3 regions of the Oenococcus sp. genome follow, and region 3 is predicted to be linked to each of the others. Evidence: predicted binding sites of a transcription regulator. Region 3 holds the regulator's gene; each other region holds the start of a gene.
What was found. Region 3 encodes Rex, which represses fermentation and respiration genes when NADH is low (regulators of the CRP and FNR family bind a similar motif). Its sites were predicted from a motif close to TTGTGAANTANTTCACAA; they were not measured.

Region 1: the regulator Rex is predicted to act here: its motif matches at 1,570-1,587, upstream of adhP (alcohol dehydrogenase AdhP).
Region 2: the regulator Rex is predicted to act here: its motif matches at 1,294-1,311, upstream of adhE (bifunctional acetaldehyde-CoA/alcohol dehydrogenase).

What each region holds. Positions count from the first base shown of each region.
Region 1 covers NZ_JBDNNF010000005.1:19,438-22,559, forward strand. Annotated here, with positions in the region: gene ABF487_RS06915 (aldo/keto reductase) at 1-337, shown strand, start outside; gene ABF487_RS06920 (DUF488 domain-containing protein) at 602-991, shown strand; gene ABF487_RS06925 (DNA-deoxyinosine glycosylase) at 948-1,505, shown strand; gene adhP (alcohol dehydrogenase AdhP) at 1,638-2,690, shown strand; gene ABF487_RS06935 (AbrB/MazE/SpoVT family DNA-binding domain-containing protein) at 2,741-3,122, opposite strand, start outside.
Region 2 covers NZ_JBDNNF010000006.1:83,987-87,108, forward strand. Annotated here, with positions in the region: gene ABF487_RS07895 (DNA methyltransferase) at 1-21, shown strand, start outside; gene ABF487_RS07900 (acetate/propionate family kinase) at 28-1,221, shown strand; gene adhE (bifunctional acetaldehyde-CoA/alcohol dehydrogenase) at 1,352-3,122, shown strand, end outside.
Region 3 covers NZ_JBDNNF010000001.1:32,995-36,116, reverse strand. Annotated here, with positions in the region: gene rimI (ribosomal protein S18-alanine N-acetyltransferase) at 1-492, shown strand, start outside; gene tsaD (tRNA (adenosine(37)-N6)-threonylcarbamoyltransferase complex transferase subunit TsaD) at 489-1,514, shown strand; gene ABF487_RS00125 (redox-sensing transcriptional repressor Rex) at 1,594-2,259, shown strand; gene ABF487_RS00120 (GroES family chaperonin) at 2,373-2,648, shown strand; gene groL (chaperonin GroEL) at 2,652-3,122, shown strand, end outside.

The DNA of each region.
Region 1 (3,122 bases), on a different contig from region 3:
TCAGATTGAATATTATATTGGCTGGACACAACCAAAAATTACGGCCTTTACGAAATCACTCGGTATTCAAGTCGAAGCCTATTCACCGCTGGCGACCGGCGGCTTGGCAACGCAAGATGAGATCCAGAAAATTGCGGAAAAATATCAGGTTTCTGTTCCGCAAATCGCGCTGAAATATGTGCTGCAAAAAGATATTCTGCCTTTGCCAAGAGCAACAAAATCCGAACATGCCAAATCCAATGCGACGCTTGATTTCCAACTTTCAGACGCTGACATGGCTATCTTGGACCGAATTCCCGATACAGGCCAGGCTCGCCATAATGTGACAATGGGCTAAGCCGGCGGATGAATGCAACTATGTCAGAGGGTACCTTGGACATCAAAAAGCTGAGAATGATGTAAAGGAAGCTCGAAAACCAGCGATTAGCCGAGACAATCTTTTTCAAGTAGTGTTTACAATTTTAAGTAATTCTTTCTTTATTTCATGTGTTACGAGAAATACATGTTAGTCTTTATTAGACTTTCTTTTAATGTTTTGGCAATCTTAAATGTCTCATAAATGATTAGCCAAAAAAAATTTGCAAGCTAGAATAAGGGGTATATGATCAAATTTGAGAGAATTTACGGATCCGAATCAAAAGGGTATCGGGTTTTAATTGATAGGCTTTGGCCGCGTGGTGTCAGTAAAGAGAAAGCTGCGATTGATCTTTGGGCAAAAGAGATTGCGCCATCCGAAGATTTGCGGCAGAAGTACCACGATGAAGATTTAGATGAGATGGCTTTTCGCGCAATTTATTTGACAGAATTATCCAGCAATCCAGCTACTGTCGAGTTTTTGCAGACTTTAAAAGATCATCCAGATAGTATTTTGCTGTATGCCTCTAGAGAGAACCATGAGAATAATGCTAAAGTTCTCGCAAATTATCTAACACGTCAGGGAGTTGCTTTTGAAACGGGTTCAAGCAGCACAAACGAAACAACACAAGCTTGATTATCAGCATGTTGTGCATCCCTGGCCGCCACTTTATGATGTACACTCTCAAGTTTTGCTGCTTGGGTCGCTGCCATCACCCAAATCTTTATCTTTCGGTTTTTATTATGGCAGTCCGCAAAACATTTTTTGGCAGACTTTAGCTAAAGTCCTCGGCCAAAAAGAGGCTGATAAGACCATAGAATCGCGTCGCAATTTTGCTTTAAGGAATCATGTTGCTATTTGGCAGACGCTCGCAGAAGCCGATATTATCGGTTCCCAGGATGCGACAATTAAAAACCCGGTTGCAAATGATTTTACAAATTTATTAGCAAGCTCACAAATTCAAACGATTTTTACAGAAGGCAAAAAATCAACAGAGCTCTTCAATCAGCTAGTGGCACCGACAATTGGCCAAAAAGCTATTTACTTGCCTTCGACTTCGCCAGCCAATCGTGCCACACAGGCGAAACCAATTTTCATGGCTCGTTGGTCTTTAGTTAAACAAGCACTTGAGGGTCAGGCTGTCCAATGAGACAGCTTTTTTATTGACAGTTTTCACAATGTTTTTATTTTCACAAATGTATGCTATATTGAGTTTGTAAATTTTTGTACAAACTAATACAAAAATCGAAATAAACTACCTAAAAAGAGGTCGGAGACAAAAATGAAAGCAGCTCTTGTTCGAGAAAAAAATGATGGATTTGTTGATTTAGTAGATGACTGGGAGCCTCGTAAACTGGCTTTTGGTGATGCTTTGGTCGATGTTGAATACTGTGGTTTATGCCACACGGATTTGCATTGTGCAAGCGGAGATTTTGGTGATCCTAATACCATGGGAACGCGCAACGGCAGTTGGCGCCGTGTTATCGGTCATGAAGGTGTCGGTATTGTTTCTAAACTTGGTGAAGGTGCGGATCAGTATTTGAAAGTCGGTGACCGTGTTTCAATTGCTTGGTTCTATGATGCTTGTGGTGTGTGTGATTATTGTGTTTCAGGCAATGAGACGTTCTGCCGTAAGGTAAGAAATTCTGGCTATACTGTTGATGGTGCGATGGCTCAACAAGTTGTTGTGAACGCAAAATATGCAGTGAAGGTGCCATCCGATTTGGATCCAGCGGCTGCTTCTTCCATCACGTGTGCCGGTGTCACGATGTATAAAGCATTGAAAGTCGGTGAGACGAAGCCTGGTCAGTGGGTATCAGTCCATGGTGCTGGCGGACTTGGCAACCTAGCTGTTCAATATGCACATAATGTTTTCGGCGCGCACGTTGTTGCTATTGATGGCAACCCTGATAAATTGGAAGCCGCTAAAGAAAACGGTGCCGATATTATTGTTAATCGCAAAACTGAAGATGTCGTTGCTAAAGTTAACAAATTAACTGGTGGTGTTCATAATGCCCAAGTAACGGCTGTCAATGATGCAGCCTTCTCTCAAGCTGTTAACGTTCTTCGCCCATTGGGCAAACTAGTTGCCGTTGCATTACCTCAAGGCGATATGGCTTTGAATATTGCTAAGACAGTCTTAGATGGTATTGAAGTTCGCGGTTCTTTGGTTGGCACACGTGCAGATTTGAAAGAAGCCTTCCAGTTTGGCGCTGAAGGCAAAGTCACACCAATCGTTGAAAAAGTTGATTTGAAAGATATTAATGATGTGATTGAAGAGATGAAAGAAGGTAAAATTACCGGACGTAAAGTCTTTGATTTTACTCATATGTAAATCTAAAAAGAATGATTAAAAAAGCTCTGGTGATTTCTTGCCAGAGCTTTTTATTTTATTTCAATCGTGAAGATTTCGGCGTTTTCCAGGTAGAGGTTATTTAAATTCTGCATTAGTAAAATTAACCAGCCAAAAGCTAGCCCAAATGAAATGATTTCAAAAGCCGTTAGCGACAGGTAATGAACCCACTGAAACAAGATTTCCGATAAGGCTAGCAAGCCGGCAAAACCATAGGCTGTTAGCAGAAATTCTCTTGTAATACCTGGCAGCAACCAGCGAATACCAATAATTATCAGTAGAATAAATGCAACAAGCAGATTGGATGTCCACCAATGCAGCTGATGCAGCCAATCGATGGCGCGATTATTTTGAAAAACACCGACTAACCCGAAGGCGATTGACGAGCCTGTCAGCAAAATCCGTAGAATCCGT
Region 2 (3,122 bases), on a different contig from region 3:
TGGAAAAAGGAGAATTTGTGAGGTTTTATGACAAAAATTTTATCTGTTAACGCTGGTTCATCGTCATTAAAGTTCAAATTAATGGACATGCCGGAAGAAAAAGTCATCGCCGAAGGCATGATCGAGCGTATCGGTGTTGACCTTAGCCAAGATGATAATGTATCAATTAAATTCCAAGGGGACAAACATAAGTCTCGTCATGCTTTTTCAAACCATGAAGAGGCGATTAACTTTACGCTTGCTCAATTTAAAGATTTGGGTATTGTGAAGGATTTTGATGAGATTAAAGGAATTGGCCACCGTATTGTGGCCGGTGGCGAATGGTTCAACAAGTCTGTCCTTATTGATGATGAAGTCCTGAAGAAAATTGAACGTTTGGCAGCCTACGCGCCGTTGCATAACCCAGCCAATGCATTGGGAATTAAAGCTTTTTCTAAAATTATTCCTAACGCTGTCGAAGTGGCCGTTTTTGATACGGCTTTCCATCAGACGATGCCTAAGGAAAACTATTTATACGCAGTTCCATATGAGTATTACACGAAGTATGGTGTTCGCAAATACGGGGCACATGGTACTTCACATAAATATGTGGCCGAGCAGGCCGCTCAAATGCTGCACAAACCGCTTGAAAGTTTGAAGCTGATTACGATGCATCTTGGCGCCGGCGCATCAGTTACAGCGATCAAAGACGGAAAATCCTTGGACACCTCGATGGGATTCTCTCCGTTAGCTGGATTAATTATGGCGACGCGGTCAGGGGATGTCGATGTATCGCTGGTTAATTATGTGAAAGGCAAAGAAGGGCTGTCTGATCAGCAGATGCTGGATATTCTGAATCATAAGTCCGGCTTGCTTGGTATTTCTACTTTATCTAGCGATATGCGCGATTTGCTCGACGTTTATGATACTAATGAACATGCTCGATTAGCTGTTAATATGTTCGTTAATCGTGTTGTTAATTATATTGCACAATACTATTTCGAGCTTCAGGGTGTTGATGCTTTGGTCTTTACAGCCGGTATTGGTGAGAATTCTGTGCCGATTCGCAAGATGATTTTGGAAAAATTGGCTTTTCTTGGTGTCAAATTGGATGAAAAAGCTAATGATCAGCATGGGGTTCAGACAGCGATTACACAACCCGATTCCTCGATTACGGCTTTTCTGATTCCAACCAACGAGGAGCTGGAAATTGCGCGTGATGTTCAAAATTTGATGAAATAAAGAAAAACGTCTTCGGGCGTTTTTTTATTATCTTTTTACTTGACATTATAGTTGTGAAGTTTTACACTAATAATGTTAATAAGTTCACAAAGTTGTTTATGAGATCGGGCTTATTACAAAAGGAGAACTGATGGCAGTTGAAACTAAAAAAATCACTAAGAAACAGCTGACTCCAGAAGAAATTCAGGCTAAAAAGGATTTGGCTGCGCAGTACATTCAAGAGCTTGTTGATAAGTCCAAACAGGCTTTACTGGAATTTTCATCTTATACACAAAAACAAGTTGACCAGATTGTCGCGGCTATGGCCTTGGCCGGCTCAGAGCATTCTTTGGAACTGGCACATTTTGCCTATAACGAGACTGGACGTGGCATTGTCGAGGATAAGGATACAAAGAATCGTTTCGCATCCGAATCAGTTTACAATGCGATTAAAAACGATAAAACAGTTGGCGTCATTGACGAGGATCCCGTTACCGGAAAAGTCAATTTGGCTGCACCTCTTGGCATTCTTGCCGGAATTGTGCCGACAACCAATCCAACTTCGACGACTATTTTTAAGTCCTTGCTGACAGCTAAAACACGCAACACGATTATTTTTGCTTTCCATCCTCAGGCACAAAAGTCCTCGGTGGCTGCTGCAGAAATTGTTTATCAGGCAGCTCGCAAAGCAGGTGCACCTAAGAACTTTATTCAGTGGATCGAAACGCCTTCACTAGAAAATACGACAGCCTTGATGCAGAATCCTGGTATTGCCTCTATTTTAGCGACAGGGGGTCCTGCCATGGTGCACGCGGCCCTCACTTCAGGTAATCCGTCAATGGGTGTCGGTGCTGGTAATGGTGCCATATTTATCGACCACACCGCTCGTGTCCGCCGTGCGGTTGAGGACCTGCTTTTGTCTAAGCGCTTTGATAACGGTATGATTTGTGCCACTGAGAACTCAGCTGTGATTGAAGCATCTGTTTATGATGAATTTATGGAACTAATGCAGCAAAAAGGCGCTTATCTGGTGCCGAAAAATGACTATAAAAAAGTCGCTGATTTTGTTTTCAATGATAAGCATGGTGTCAACGGCCCGGTTGCTGGTATGAGCGGCCGCTGGATTGCTGAAAAATCCGGTATCAACCTGCCAGAAGGCAAAGATGTTCTTTTGTTTGAACTCGACCAAAATAACATTGGCGAGAAACTTTCTTCAGAAAAACTGAGTCCTCTGCTTTCAATCTACAAAGTTCAGGACCGTCAAGAAGGTATTAAAGTTGTTCAGCGTTTATTGGCTTACCAAGGTGCCGGCCATAATGCGGCGATCCAAATCGGCACACAAGACGATCCTTTCGTTAAAGAATATGCGGACGCTATCAATGTCTCTCGGATTCTTGTTAATCAGCCTGATTCAATTGGTGGTGTTGGCGATATTTATACAGATGCATTGCGTCCTAGTCTGACGTTAGGAACAGGATCTTGGGGGAAGAATTCGTTGTCGCATAACTTGTCTACTTATGATTTGCTGAACATTAAAACTGTTGCACGACGCCGTAATCGGCCGCAATGGGTACGTCTGCCAAAGGACATTTACTACGAGAGAAACGCCATCACTTATCTGCAGGAATTGCCAAAAGTTGATCGTGCCTTTATCGTGACAGGACATTCGATGGTCAAGTACGGTTTTGTCGATCGCGTCTTGGAACAGTTTGCCTTGAGAAACGATCAAGTCAAGACCAGCATTTACAGTTCTGTACAGGCTGATCCCTATTTGAGCCAGGCCGTTCAGATCGCCAAGCAGATGCAGGAATTCCAGCCTGATACTGTCATTGCGCTAGGCGGCGGATCACCTTTGGATGTTGCTAAAATTTCACGTTTTCTGTATGAATATGCACAGCAATCAGGTCAGGACGATTTTCTTG
Region 3 (3,122 bases):
GAAGGATTTACTGAGCATGAGATTTCGATTGCCGGGAAAAAAGTGTTGATTCGACAGGCGGACCTAGAGGACAGCAAAAAACTTGTTGCTATTGAGGAAGCTGTTTATACTGGACTAGCTCCCTGGAATCAATTGGCTTTTGTGACTGAGATTGCTTACGGCCGGCACAATTTATATCTTTCGGCCAGTGTCGAGAGACAGGCGATTGCATTTATTGGATTGACATATCGCCGCAACAGCAAGGACTTGCATATTACAAATATTGCTGTGCTGCCAATATGGCAAAGCAAAGGGTTAGGCAGTTACTTGCTGAACTATGCTGGGAAAATCGCCCAACTAAATCATTTGCAGCGCCTCACGCTGGAAGTACGCCGGTCTAACGCACATGCACGCCGTTTATATGAAAAAATTGGTTTTAAGAAAAAATCGGAATTGATTGGTTACTATAATGATGATCACGAAGATGCAATAGAAATGGAGTGGCTGTTTTGACAGCAAAACAAGATAATTTAATTTTGGCCTTTGAGTCTTCGGCGGATGAGACCAGTGCAGCAGTTGTAAAAAACGGTCACGAAATTCTCAGTAATATTGTGGCAACGCAAATTGCCAGTCATCAACGCTTTGGCGGGATTGTCCCCGAGGTCGCCAGCAGGCACCATTTGGAGTGGATCAACCGTGTGACAAAAGAAGCCCTGCAGGAGGCATCCGTAACTGATCCGGCTGCACAACTATCGGCAGTGGCTGCGACATACGGCCCTGGGCTGGTTGGTTCTTTATTGATTGGCTTAATGGCCGGTAAAACGTTTGCGATGGTTCACGACCTGCCCTTTATTGCTGTTAATCACTTAGCAGGGCATATCAGCGCAGCTAATTTTGTCCAGCCGACCAGTTATCCAGCCATGGCTGTGATGGTTTCTGGCGGACATACCGAATTACTTTGGATGGCAAAGGAAAACTCTTTTCAAATTATCGGCACAACTCTAGATGATGCCGCCGGCGAGGCTTTTGATAAAGTGGGCCGCATTCTCGGGCTGAATTATCCTGCCGGCAAAGAAATGCAGGAAATGGCAGCAAAGGGGCAAGCCAACATTCATTTTCCGATCGCACACACGGAAAACACCTTTGATTTTTCTTTTTCCGGCTTGAAGTCGTCTGTTTTAAATTATGTGCATCATGCTGATCAGCTTTCCGAGCAGATTAATAAAAATGATGTTGCGGCGAGTTTTCAAAAAGCGGTTGTGGAAGCGATTATTGAAAAAACCGAAGCCGCAATTCAAGTGTTTCAACCCGTGCAGCTTCTTCTAGGTGGTGGTGTTGCGGCAAATCTAGCTTTGCGCACAGCGATTGAGCATCTGGCCCAGACCTATCATTTGAAACTGACAGAGGCGCCGATTTCACTGGCAGGTGATAATGCGGCGATGATTGGTGCAGCCGCGTATCTGAATTTTAAAGCCGGCCGTTTTTCAGGGCTGGATTTGAATACGGATCCATCTCTGAATTTTTCGAGAATGTGATTATTTCACATTTTTTGTGATTTTTTTATCTAGTTCGTTTACAATGTAATAGAAATGGTTCTGGGGGACTTTAAAGGATATGACTTCTGAAAATCAAATACCGCGGGCGACTGCACAACGTTTGCCGATTTATTATTATTATTTATCCACATTGAATGATGCTGGTATCAAGCGGATCAATTCCAGCGAAATTTCTGAGGCGATTAAGTTCGATGCAGCTACAGTTCGCCGCGACTTCTCTTACTTTGGCGCTTTGGGCAAACGCGGATTCGGTTACGATGTCAGCGCGCTCTTAAGCTTCTTTAGTAAGGTATTGTCGCAAGATAAGCTGAACAAAGTGGCCGTGGTTGGTGTTGGAAATCTAGGCCAGGCTTTGATGAAAAATAATTTCAGTCATACCAGCAATATTGAAATCGTCATGGGCTTTGATGCTGACGATGATAAGCGCTCGATCAAGCTGGTAAACGAAATGGGAAAATCGGTTCCAGTTTATCATGTTAAAGAATTGGCAGAACGGCTGCATGCCAACAATATTACGATCGCTATTCTGACAGTGCCGGAAAAAGCAGCTCAAGAAGTGACCGATCAATTAGTTGCAGCTGGTATCAAGGGAATTTTGAACTTCTCACCGATTCGGATCACGGTACCATCCAGTGTCCGTGTTCAGAATGTCGATTTGACGACCGGTATGCAGACTTTGATCTATTTTGTGGATAATTTTAAGAACATTAAAAGCGCTAAATAAAGCGTTTTTTTATTATTTTCTAAAATAGTCAGGATTTGTCAAAAAGTTTGACCTTTTTTGACCAATTGCGTTATAATTTTACGCGGAACAAATTAAAGGAGGTTTTTAAATTCATGATTAAACCATTAGGTGATCGAATTGTTCTTAGTATTGACCAGCCCGAAGAAGAAAAGGTTGGTGGGATTTTAATTGCAAACAACGCCAAAGAAAAACCAGTTACAGGTTCTGTTGTGGCAGTTTCTGAAACGGGAATTGGGGATACTGAAGCTCCTAAGTCTGTCAAAGTCGGCGACAAAGTAATGTTTGATAAATACGCCGGTTCACAAGTTACGATCGATGGAGAAGATTATCTCATCGTTCACGAAAAAGATATTCTGGGGGTTTTGTAATTCATGGCTAAAGAAGTACGTTTTTCTGAAGATGCCCGCACACGTATGCAGGCAGGAATCGACAAGTTGGCAAATGCTGTTAAGACAACGATTGGTCCTAAGGGACGCAATGTTGTTTTGGAGCAGAATTACGGTACACCAACGATTACAAATGATGGTGTCACAATTGCCAAAGCCATCGAATTAGACGACCATTACGAAAATATGGGTGCCAAGCTCGTGACTGAAGCCGCTTCTAAAACTAATGATGTTGCCGGTGATGGTACGACAACTGCGACTGTTCTGACACAAGCAATCGTTAACGAAGGCTTGAAGAACGTGACAGCTGGTGCTAATCCTGTCGGCATTCGTGCCGGTATTGAAAAAGCCACTGCCGCCGCTGTATCTGCTTTGAAAAAGGAATCTCATGAAGTTAAAGACTCTTCTTCTATTCAGCAAATTGCTTCGATTTCGGCTGCAAATGAAGAGACGGGC